3 regions of the Streptomyces sp. G7(2002) genome follow, and region 2 is predicted to be linked to each of the others. Evidence: riboswitches for the same ligand, from Rfam matches in the RefSeq annotation. Region 2 holds a riboswitch; each other region holds the start of a gene.
The links. A riboswitch is a leader RNA that binds a small molecule or an ion and turns the genes downstream of it on or off. The one in region 2 is predicted to bind glycine.
Positions count from the first base shown of each region.

Region 1: it holds a riboswitch for glycine, as region 2 does, so the genes downstream of both, NUT86_RS02805 (hypothetical protein) here and gcvP (aminomethyl-transferring glycine dehydrogenase) in region 2, are expected to answer to the same signal.
Region 3: it holds a riboswitch for glycine, as region 2 does, so the genes downstream of both, cycA (D-serine/D-alanine/glycine transporter) here and gcvP (aminomethyl-transferring glycine dehydrogenase) in region 2, are expected to answer to the same signal.

Region 1 covers NZ_CP102609.1:637,032-640,298, reverse strand. The annotation lists gene NUT86_RS02815 (DUF4185 domain-containing protein) at 1-259, opposite strand, end outside; gene NUT86_RS02810 (hypothetical protein) at 423-632, shown strand; glycine riboswitch at 1,165-1,259, shown strand; glycine riboswitch at 1,260-1,351, shown strand; partial or broken gene NUT86_RS02805 (hypothetical protein) at 1,519-2,010, shown strand; gene NUT86_RS02800 (L-serine ammonia-lyase) at 2,145-3,267, shown strand, end outside.
Region 2 covers NZ_CP102609.1:1,628,533-1,631,799, reverse strand. The annotation lists gene NUT86_RS06215 (DNA polymerase IV) at 1-773, shown strand, start outside; gene NUT86_RS06210 (PRC-barrel domain-containing protein) at 683-1,066, opposite strand; glycine riboswitch at 1,181-1,277, shown strand; gene gcvP (aminomethyl-transferring glycine dehydrogenase) at 1,466-3,267, shown strand, end outside.
Region 3 covers NZ_CP102609.1:550,934-554,200, reverse strand. The annotation lists gene gcvP (aminomethyl-transferring glycine dehydrogenase) at 1-251, opposite strand, end outside; glycine riboswitch at 304-401, opposite strand; glycine riboswitch at 402-497, opposite strand; glycine riboswitch at 861-957, shown strand; glycine riboswitch at 958-1,049, shown strand; gene cycA (D-serine/D-alanine/glycine transporter) at 1,325-2,809, shown strand; gene NUT86_RS02470 (polyketide cyclase) at 3,022-3,267, shown strand, end outside.

The DNA of each region.
Region 1 (3,267 bases), 990 kb from region 2:
TGCCATTCGGGCACAACGCGGGGATGCCGAGGTCGGTCCACGGTGAGGCGAACGGGCCGGTCTCGGCCGGGCCGCTGAGGTTCTTCACCTTGGTCGCGAGCGTCGGGCTGGACGGGTCGTTGGGCCCACCGGCCATCGCCACCGTGGTACTGGAACCGACGACCCCCGCCCCCATGGCGACGCCGAGGCCGGCCTTGAGGAGTCTACGGCGGGAGTACCCGCCGGTCGTCGCGTCCTTCTCCTGCGGTAAACGTGTCATTCTGTCGATGCCTCTCAGAGTCGGCTCACTTGTACCGGAGACGCCCTCGGCGCCGCTTCCTTCGACGAGGGTCGTACGAGAGAATCTCGTCCTTCTGCGGGGAGTGCGGGTGGTTTTGGCGGACTCCTCACACAACGCCGCGGCGCGTCTTCACACCCTCTTCATGCGCACCCCCGCATCCGCTTCGCGTACACGCGGAGTGCTGTGGCGCTCCTCGGCACAGTTCGCCGGCCCGGACTGGCTGGACCGGGCGCACGTACTGCTGATCTCAACGCTGGGCTTCGGTCTGCTCGTAGCGCTGCCGCTGCTCCTGCGCAGGGAACTGCGCGTTCGCCGCACGAGTGAGGAGGCCGGCGATGCACCGGCGACATGACATCACCACTGCGACCTGGATCGCGTGGGTGGCGGCAGTGTCCCTGCTGGCCACCGGCTGTCTTGAACAGCCTGCCGGAGACAGCGCTCCACCGGTCGCAGGCCCGACGGCCGGACCGGCCGGACCGGCCGGACCGGCCGGACCGGCCTGCGACCGGCACCGCGAAGAAGGGCACGGACGGGGTACAGCGGATCACTGTCACCGTTGAGGAGTGTCCAGCGGCCTTGCGCACGATCGCCACCGAGCGGGCCTCAGAGCTTCACCGCGATGAGCGCGACTCGCACCGTGGGTGAGACGCACCAGCGCCTGCTTTCCTGCAGTCGCCTGCCCGGGCGGTAGGGGAAGGGATCGATCGATACTCACCGTTACGCGGACAGCGGCGTCCGCCGGCGGCGGATAGCGTGCCATTTTCGCAGGTCAGGGCCGCGTCGTGGGAGCACGGCGCCGGGGCGGGCCACGCTGCGGACAGCTCTTGACGGCGGTGTCTCGATCACCGTACGGTGCGGCGAACCACAACTGAAAAGACCACCGACGATTCTGCGCGGGAGAGCCCACACCCCAGTGGTGTGGCGCCGAAGGAGCAAATCCTCCCCGGAAACTCTCAGGCCTCGTTACCGCGCAGTGGAGGTGGACTCTGGAAAGCAGACGCTCATGCGTCTCGCCCACGGTGCAAGCCGCGCTCGTCGCGGTGAAGCTCTCAGGCCAATGACAGAGGGGGAGGCTCACTCGATCGCGTGCCCCGTTCGACGGTGCGCGCCAGGCCCGAGGAGCCTCCATGACGCACCCCGACTCTCCCCCCGACGCCCCGTCCCGCCAGCCGCTCGCCGCTCTGGAACTGGCCGCGCCCTTCTCCGTACGCCACATCGGACCAGACGCCGAAGAGCCGTTCCGCGTCCCGCACGGTGGGGGAGGGCCCGGCGTCGGCCCCATCGCCGTACGCGAGCACCTCGCACCGTATCTGCCCTCACACCCGATGCACCCGGATCCCGCCCAACGCGACGGCGGGGGGCCGGTGTCGGCAGCCCCCTACGGATCCACCTCGATCCTCCCGATCACCTGGGCCTGCATCCGGATGATGGGAGCCGACGGGCTCACCATCGACCGGTTCTGCGACAGCATGATCGCCATCCGCCGGGGGATCGACAAGGTGGGCGACGCGGTATGGCCGAAGGACGACAATCCGCTGGTTAACACGCCCCACACGGCACAGATGCCGGCCCGCGACGGGGAGCGTCCCTACAGCCGGAACACCGCGGCATACCCGATGACGACCACCAGCCGTAACAAGTACTGGCCCCCCGTCCGCCGTGTCGACGGCGCGCACGGCGACCGCAATCTCCTCTGCTCCTGCCCGTCGATCGACGCCCACGAGAGCTGACACCGCCGCACAAGGCCGGCGGTGCGTCGCGCTGCGACACCACCACCCTGCTGCCCCTGCCCGGCTTCACACCACCTGTCTGAGCGGCACCGTCCCGAACTGGCCGGTGCCCCCAGCGACCCACGGAGGATGGCATGGCCATCAGCGTATTCGACCTCTTCTCCATCGGTATCGGACCCTCCAGTTCCCACACGGTCGGCCCGATGCGCGCCGCCCGGATGTTCGTGCTCAGCCTCCAACGCGACGGCCTGCTCCCTCGCACCGCCTGCGTACGTGCCGAACTCTTCGGCTCGCTCGGCGCGACAGGACACGGCCATGGCACGCCGAAGGCCGTACTGCTGGGTCTGGAAGGCCACTCCCCGCGCACGGTGGACGTGGAGAGCGCCGACGAGGAGGTCGCACGTATCCGTGGCACCCAGCGGCTGCGGCTGCTGGGCGCCGAGACAGGCACCGCCCACGAGATCGACTTCGACGAGTCGACCGGACTGATCCTGCACCGCCGCCGCACGCTGCCATACCACGCGAACGGCATGACTCTCTTCGCCTACGACACCACCGGTGCGCCGCTGCTGGAGAAGACGTACTACTCGGTGGGCGGCGGCTTCGTCATCGACGAGGACGCGGTGGGCGAGGACCGCATCAAGCTCGACGACACCGTCCTGAAGTACCCCTTCCGGACAGCGGCGGAACTACTGAGCCTCAGCCGCGAGACGGGCCTGTCGATCCCCTCTCTGATGCTGGAGAACGAGAAGGCCTGGCGCACCGAGGACGAGATCCGCACCGGGCTGCTGGAGATCTGGCAGGTCATGCAGGCGTGTGTGGCGCGGGGGTTGTCCCGTGAGGGAATCCTGCCCGGCGGTCTGAAGGTCCGCCGGCGGGCCGCCAACGCCGCCCGGGCCCTGCGCTCCGAGGGGGATGCGGCCGCCCGGGCGACGGAGTGGACCACGCTCTACGCGATGGCCGTGAACGAGGAGAACGCGGCCGGGGGCCGGGTGGTGACCGCCCCCACCAACGGCGCGGCCGGCATCATCCCCGCCGTCCTGCACTACTACATCAACTTCGTGCCCGGCGCCGACGAGGACGGGGTCGTCCGCTTCCTGCTCGCGGCCGGCGCCATCGGCATGCTCTTCAAGGAGAACGCCTCCATCTCCGGCGCCGAGGTCGGCTGCCAGGGCGAGGTCGGCTCGGCCTGCTCCATGGCCGCCGGCGGCCTCGCCGAGGTCCTCGGCGGCTCCGTCGAACAGGTGGAGAACGCCG
Region 2 (3,267 bases):
CGCTGGGGCAGGACGACCGGCCGGTGGTGGCCGAGCGGGACGCGAAGTCCATCTCGGTCGAGGACACCTTCGAGGTCGATCTGACCGACCGGACGCGGGTGCGGAGCGAGGTGCTGCGGCTGGCGGACCGGTGCGTACAGCGGCTGCGGGCGGCGGGGCGCTCCGGGCGCACGGTGGTCATCAAGGTGCGCAACTACGACTTCTCGACGCTGACCCGTTCCGAGACACTCCGTGGGCCCACCGACGACCCGGCGGTGATACGCGAGGCCGCTGTGCGTCTGCTGGAGACGGTGGACACCACGGGCGGGGTGCGGCTGCTGGGCGTGGGCGTTAGTGGCCTGGCGGACTTCACACAGGAGGATCTGTTCGCCCAGCTGGCGACGGAGCGGGAGGCGGAGGAGGCCGCGGCGGCAGCAGCGGCAGCGGCGGCGGAGGAGGCCGCCGGGAGGACGGAGCCGCACGAGGCCGAGGAGGAGCGGCCGCGGCGCTGGCATCCGGGGCTGGACGTGGTGCACGACGAGTACGGCGCCGGCTGGGTGCAGGGGAGCGGGGTGGGGAGGGTGACCGTGCGCTTCGAAACGCCATGGTCCGCACCGGGGAGGGTGCGGACCTTCGCTGTCGAGGACCCGGCGCTGCGGCCGGGAGAGCCCCTGCCGCTGGTGGGCGGGGCGCCGGCGGGTGGTCAGTCGTCCGAGCCGGCGATCTTGCCGAAGTTCTTGCCGCCGGAGCCGGGGGACACCGGATCGGTCGGGGAAGCAATATCCAGACGGTAGTGGTGATAGAGCTGAAGTTCCTGCTCAGGGGAGAGATGGCGGCCCACGCCGAAGTCCGGCGCGTCTTTGATCAGCTTGCGGTCGTAAGGAATGTGCAGGCCCTCACCGACCATCTTGCTGGGCTCCAGGGGGACGAACGCATCCCGGCTGAAGAGTCCGGTGCGCACGGCCGCCCACTCCGGTTCCCCCGTCGCATCGTCGAGGTAGACCTCGTCGATGGTCCCTATTTTCGCGCCGTTACGGTCGAACGCTTTGCGGCCGATCAGGCTTCGGGGATCGATATCGGTTTGCACGGCCCCTCCAATTGGTCGCAACTGCCCTGTGACAACTACCAAACGGCACATTTCATGCCCTGGCCACTCGAAGGATCCTTCGAGTGGCGCGCTGGTAGGCTGGCGATTGGCCGCAGACCCCGTGCGGGAGAGTCCTTGCCGTTCGCGACCAGGGCGCCGAAGGAGCAAATCCTCCCCGGAATCTCTCAGGCACATGTACCGCATGGACGAGGTCACTCTGGAAAGCAGGGCGGGCCACGGAAGGCACAGCGCCGGGACCCCTCCTCACCGACGGTGAAAGCCGGACCGCCACGCGCGGGCCGGTGAAGCTCTCAGGTTGAGATGACAGAGGGGGAGGCCGTCCGGGCACCCGTGCCGTGGTGCCCCTCGTAGGTCGTACTGACCAGGAGGCCCCCGCAGATGACCACCAATCGCATCTCCTTGACCGAGCTGGAACGCGGCACCCCCTTCGAGCGCCGGCACATCGGTCCCGACCACGCGGCGCAGGCCAAGATGCTTGCGCACATCGGCTTCGGGTCGCTGGACGAGCTCACCGCCGCCGCCGTACCCGATGTGATCAAGAGCGCCGAGGCGCTCGGCCTGCCGCATGCCCGTACCGAGGCCGAGGTGCTCAAGGAGCTGCAGGGCCTGGCGGACCGCAACCAGGTCCTGTCGTCCATGATCGGTCTCGGCTACTACGGCACGTTCACCCCGCCGGTGATCCTGCGCAATGTCATGGAGAACCCGGCCTGGTACACGGCGTACACGCCCTACCAGCCGGAGATCTCGCAGGGCCGCCTGGAGGCGCTGCTGAACTTCCAGACCATGGTCGCCGACCTGACCGGACTGCCCACCTCCGGTGCTTCGCTGCTGGACGAGGGCACCGCCGCCGCCGAGGCGATGGCGCTGTCCCGCCGGGTCGGCAAGGTCAAGCAGGGCGTCTTCCTGGTCGACGCCGACTGTCTGCCGCAGACGATCGCCGTGATCGAGACCCGCGCGGAGCCCACGGGCGTCGAGGTCGTGGTCGCGGACCTGTCCGACGGCATTCCGGCCGAGATCGCCGAGCGCGGTGTCTTCGGTGTGCTGCTGCAGTACCCGGGCGCCTCCGGTGCGGTGCGGGACCCCCGCGCCGTCATCGAGCAGGCCCACGAGCTGGGTGCGATCGTCACCGTCGCCGCCGATCTGCTCGCCCTGACGCTGCTGACCCCGCCCGGTGAGCTCGGTGCGGACATCGCCGTCGGCACCACCCAGCGCTTCGGTGTCCCGATGGGCTTCGGCGGACCGCACGCCGGCTTCATGGCCGTCCGTGACCAGTTCGCCCGCAGCCTCCCCGGCCGTCTGGTGGGCGTCTCCGTCGACGCCGACGGCAACAAGGCCTACCGCCTGGCGCTGCAGACCCGTGAGCAGCACATCCGCCGGGAGAAGGCCACCAGCAACATCTGCACCGCGCAGGTGCTGCTCGCCGTCATGGCCGGGATGTATGCGGTCTACCACGGGCCCGAGGGCCTGCGGACCATCGCCCGGCGCACCCACCGCTACGCCGCGGTCCTCGCCGAGGGCCTGCGGGCCGGCGGGGTGGAGATCGTGCACGGTGCGTACTTCGACACGCTGACCGCGCGGGTGCCCGGCCGGGCCGCCGAGGTCGTCGCCGCCGCCCGTGAGGCCGGGGTCAACCTCTGGCAGGTCGACGCCGACCTGGTCGGCATCGCCTGTGACGAGACCACCGGGCGTGCGGAGCTGGCGGGTGTCTGGGGCGCCTTCGGCGTGAACGGTGACGTCGAGCAGCTGGACGCGGCCGCCGCCGAGGCGCTGCCGCAGGCGCTGCTGCGCCACGACGACTACATGGCCCACCCGGTCTTCCACGAGTACCGTTCCGAGACCGCGATGCTGCGCTACCTGCGCACCCTCGCCGACAAGGACTACGCGCTGGACCGCGGCATGATCCCGCTCGGCTCCTGCACGATGAAGCTGAACGCCACCACCGAGATGGAGCCGGTCACCTGGCCCGCGTTCGGCCAGCTGCACCCGTTCGCGCCGGCCGGCCAGGCCCAGGGCTACCTCACGCTGATCCAGGAGCTGGAGGAGCGGCTGGCCACGGTCACCGGCTACGACAAGGTCTCCATCCAGCCGAACGCCGGATCGCAGGGCGAGCTGGCCGGTCTGCTGGCCGTCCGCGCCTACCACCGCGCCAACGGCGACGAGCAGCGCACGGTCTGCCTGAT
Region 3 (3,267 bases), 1.1 Mb from region 2:
CCGCTCATCGGGACGGCCACGGTGTTCCTGCTCGCGAGCTCCTGCAGCTCGGCGCGGGCTTCGGTCTCGGTGGCGGCGGCAGGCAGGTTCAGTTCGGAAGCGCTGCGGATGCCGCTCGGGACGGCGGCGTCGATGAGGGCGGCGAGCGTCGGGTAGCCGACTTCGGCCAGCATCTTGGCGCGGTCGGCGTCGCCGACGCCGATGTGGCGGGCGGCGAACTCACCCGACGCGGAGGACTCGGTGAAGGTCATGGTGGGAGGCTCCCTCTGGGGGCACCGCACATGCGGCGCCGTGGACGGGTGGCCTCCCCGCTCTGTCATCGGTACCTGAGAGCTTCACCACCGGGTCCGGCGGTTTGCACCGTGGGCGCAGGACATGACGTCCTGTCTTTCCAGAGTCGCCTGGCCGAAGCGGTAGTTGGGCCTGAGAGATTCTGGGGAGAGTTGCTCCTTCGGCGCCTCGCCAAGGGTGGACGAGGGCTCTCCCGCTTCGGTTCGAACAGCGCGATGTGAAGTTGTGGGGCCCGACCGTGAGGCCGGGGGGGCGGGGGAGGATTGGCTCCTTCGGCTCCACGTCGTCACATGACGTGGGCTCTCCCGCGCAGAGTCGTCAGCTGTGTAGGTGCTGTCGGATCTTTCCGGAGGCAACGTAAGGGCACCGGAAGACAGCCGTCAAGAGTCCGTCCGGTGTACGGGCCGGTAACGGATCGGCCCAGGATGTGCGCCTTGAGCTGCACAAACGCCGTGCCGAACGCCGTGCCCCACGGGGGAGCGCCGTACTACTCGGAAGTAGTGTCCAGCGTTCGGCCGGTCCCTTGACCGGTTGCTGATGTGGCCCTAGCCTCACCGCACATTGCCGTTCACCCCGGAGCGGGAGAGCACTGGATCAGCCAGACCCAGGCGCCGAAGGAGCAACACCTCCCCGGAATCTCTCAGGCACCCCTACCGCTCGGGCAGGCAACTCTGGAAAGCAGGCGCAAAGGCGCCTCGCCGACGGTGCAAGCCGCGTGCTGAGCGCGGCGAAGCTCTCAGGCTCATGACAGAGGGGGAGGCTCACTCGGCCGCACGGGCTCCTGCCCGTGCTCGACATTCGAGGAGCCCCTGATGGCTGTTCCGCCGCCTCTTCCCTGACCGCCACTGCCTGGCGGCTCCCGGGCTGATCTTCGATCTACTATGTGGGACCGTTCTGACGCCGTTCCGGTCGGCTGCCGCATGCCCGCGCGCGCAGCCCGCCCTGCCGCTCGCCCCCTGTGGGCGGGTGATCATTCTCCGAGATACCCCCTGTCCCGTGCCCGCACGGGTATTGAGATCTGCGAGGTTTGCCCATGCCTGAACGCAGTGACACCGGCTCGACGGCCGCGCCGGACCAACCGGCGGCCGGATCCACGCCCCCGCCCGAGGGCGAGCAACACCTCTCCCGTCAGCTGTCCAACCGGCACATCCAGCTCATCGCGATCGGCGGTGCGATCGGAACCGGCCTGTTCATGGGCTCGGGCAAGACGATCTCGCTGGCCGGGCCCTCGGTGATCTTCGTCTACATGATCATCGGCGTGATGCTCTTCTTCGTGATGCGGGCGATGGGGGAGCTCCTGCTCTCCAACCTGCGCTACAAGTCCTTCGCCGACTTCGCGGCCGACCTGCTGGGGCCATGGGCCGGCTTCTTCACCGGCTGGACCTACTGGTTCTGCTGGATCGTCACCGGCATCGCCGACGTCATCGCGATCTCCGGGTATGTGTCCTACTGGTGGCGCGACCTACCGCTGTGGATACCGGCGCTGGCCGCCGTCATCCTCTTGATCGCCTTGAACCTGCCCACCGTGAAGGCGTTCGGCGAGACCGAGTTCTGGTTCGCACTGATCAAGATCGTCGCGATCGTGGCGCTGATCGTTGTCGGACTGGTCATGGTGTTCAGTCACTTCCAGGCGCCCGGGGGTGCGGCGGCAAGCTTCTCCAACCTCTGGAGCGACGGAGGGTTCTTCCCCACCGGCCCCATGGGGTTCGTCGCGGGATTCCAGATCGCGACCTTCGCCTTCGTCGGCATCGAGCTGGTCGGCACCACCGCGGCCGAGGCGGAGAACCCGGAGCGGAACCTGCCCAAGGCGATCAACTCGATCCCGGTGCGCGTGATGCTGTTCTACGTCGTCGCGCTGACCGTGATCATTTCGGTCACGCCCTGGCGCGAGATCAGTGCGGAGCGCAGTCCGTTCGTCGTGATGTTCACCCTTGCCGGCCTGGGGATCGCCGCCTCGGCGATCAACTTCGTGGTGCTGACCTCGGCCGCCTCGTCCGCGAACTCGGGTATCTACTCCACCTCACGGATGGTGTACGGGTTGGCCCGCGAGGGCGATGCCCCGGCGCGCTTCGGCAGACTCACCTCCAGGAAGGTACCGGCCAACGCCCTGCTCCTCTCCGGGGTGTTTCTGCTCGCCGGTGTGGTCATGGTCGCCATGGACGACTCGATCATCGAGGCGTTCACCCTGGTGACCACCGTGTCCGCCGTGCTGTTCATCTTCGTCTGGTCGATCATCCTGATCAGCTACCTCGTCTATCGCAAGCGCCGTCCGCACCTGCACGAGGCGTCGAAGTTCAAGATGCCCGGCGGCATCGTCATGTGCTACGTCGTGCTCGTGTTCTTCGCGTTCCTCATCTGGGCGCTGACCCAGGAGCCCGACACGCTGCAGGCCTTGCTGGTGACCCCGGTCTGGTTCGTCATCCTCGGCATCGCGTGGGCGGGCCTCCGCCGCCGCCCGGGCCATGCTGCCCGTGAGGCGGCCTTCCGTTCCGAACTCCACAACGCGCAGCAGGACTGATACGGCCACCGGATCCATAACCGGCACCGATCGCGAGCGCCGTTCCCGGCGGATGGGAACGGCGCTCGCTTTCGATGTGCTTGGTCGCACGGGTGCGGGTTCCGCCCACCCGACCGATGAGTTTCGCCTCGACGCATCGTCTGCATGTAAGGAACGTCCCCCTTCCGCACCGGCGGGAGGCCCGAGATGAGATGACAAGGAGCGTGCACACCGTGGACCAGGAGAACGTGAGCGCCACCCTGACCGTCGCCGTGCCCGCCGCGAGGGTGTTCGCGGTGCTGGCGGACCCGACGACCCATTCTGCGATCGATGGCACCGGTTGGGTTCAGGAAGCTGCCGACCGGGCGCCGCTGACCGAGGTGGGGCAGATCTTCCGGATGGACATGTACCACGCCAACCATCCCAACGGTGACTACCAGGTGGCCAACAAGGTCCAGGTGCTCGACCCGCCGCGCGCC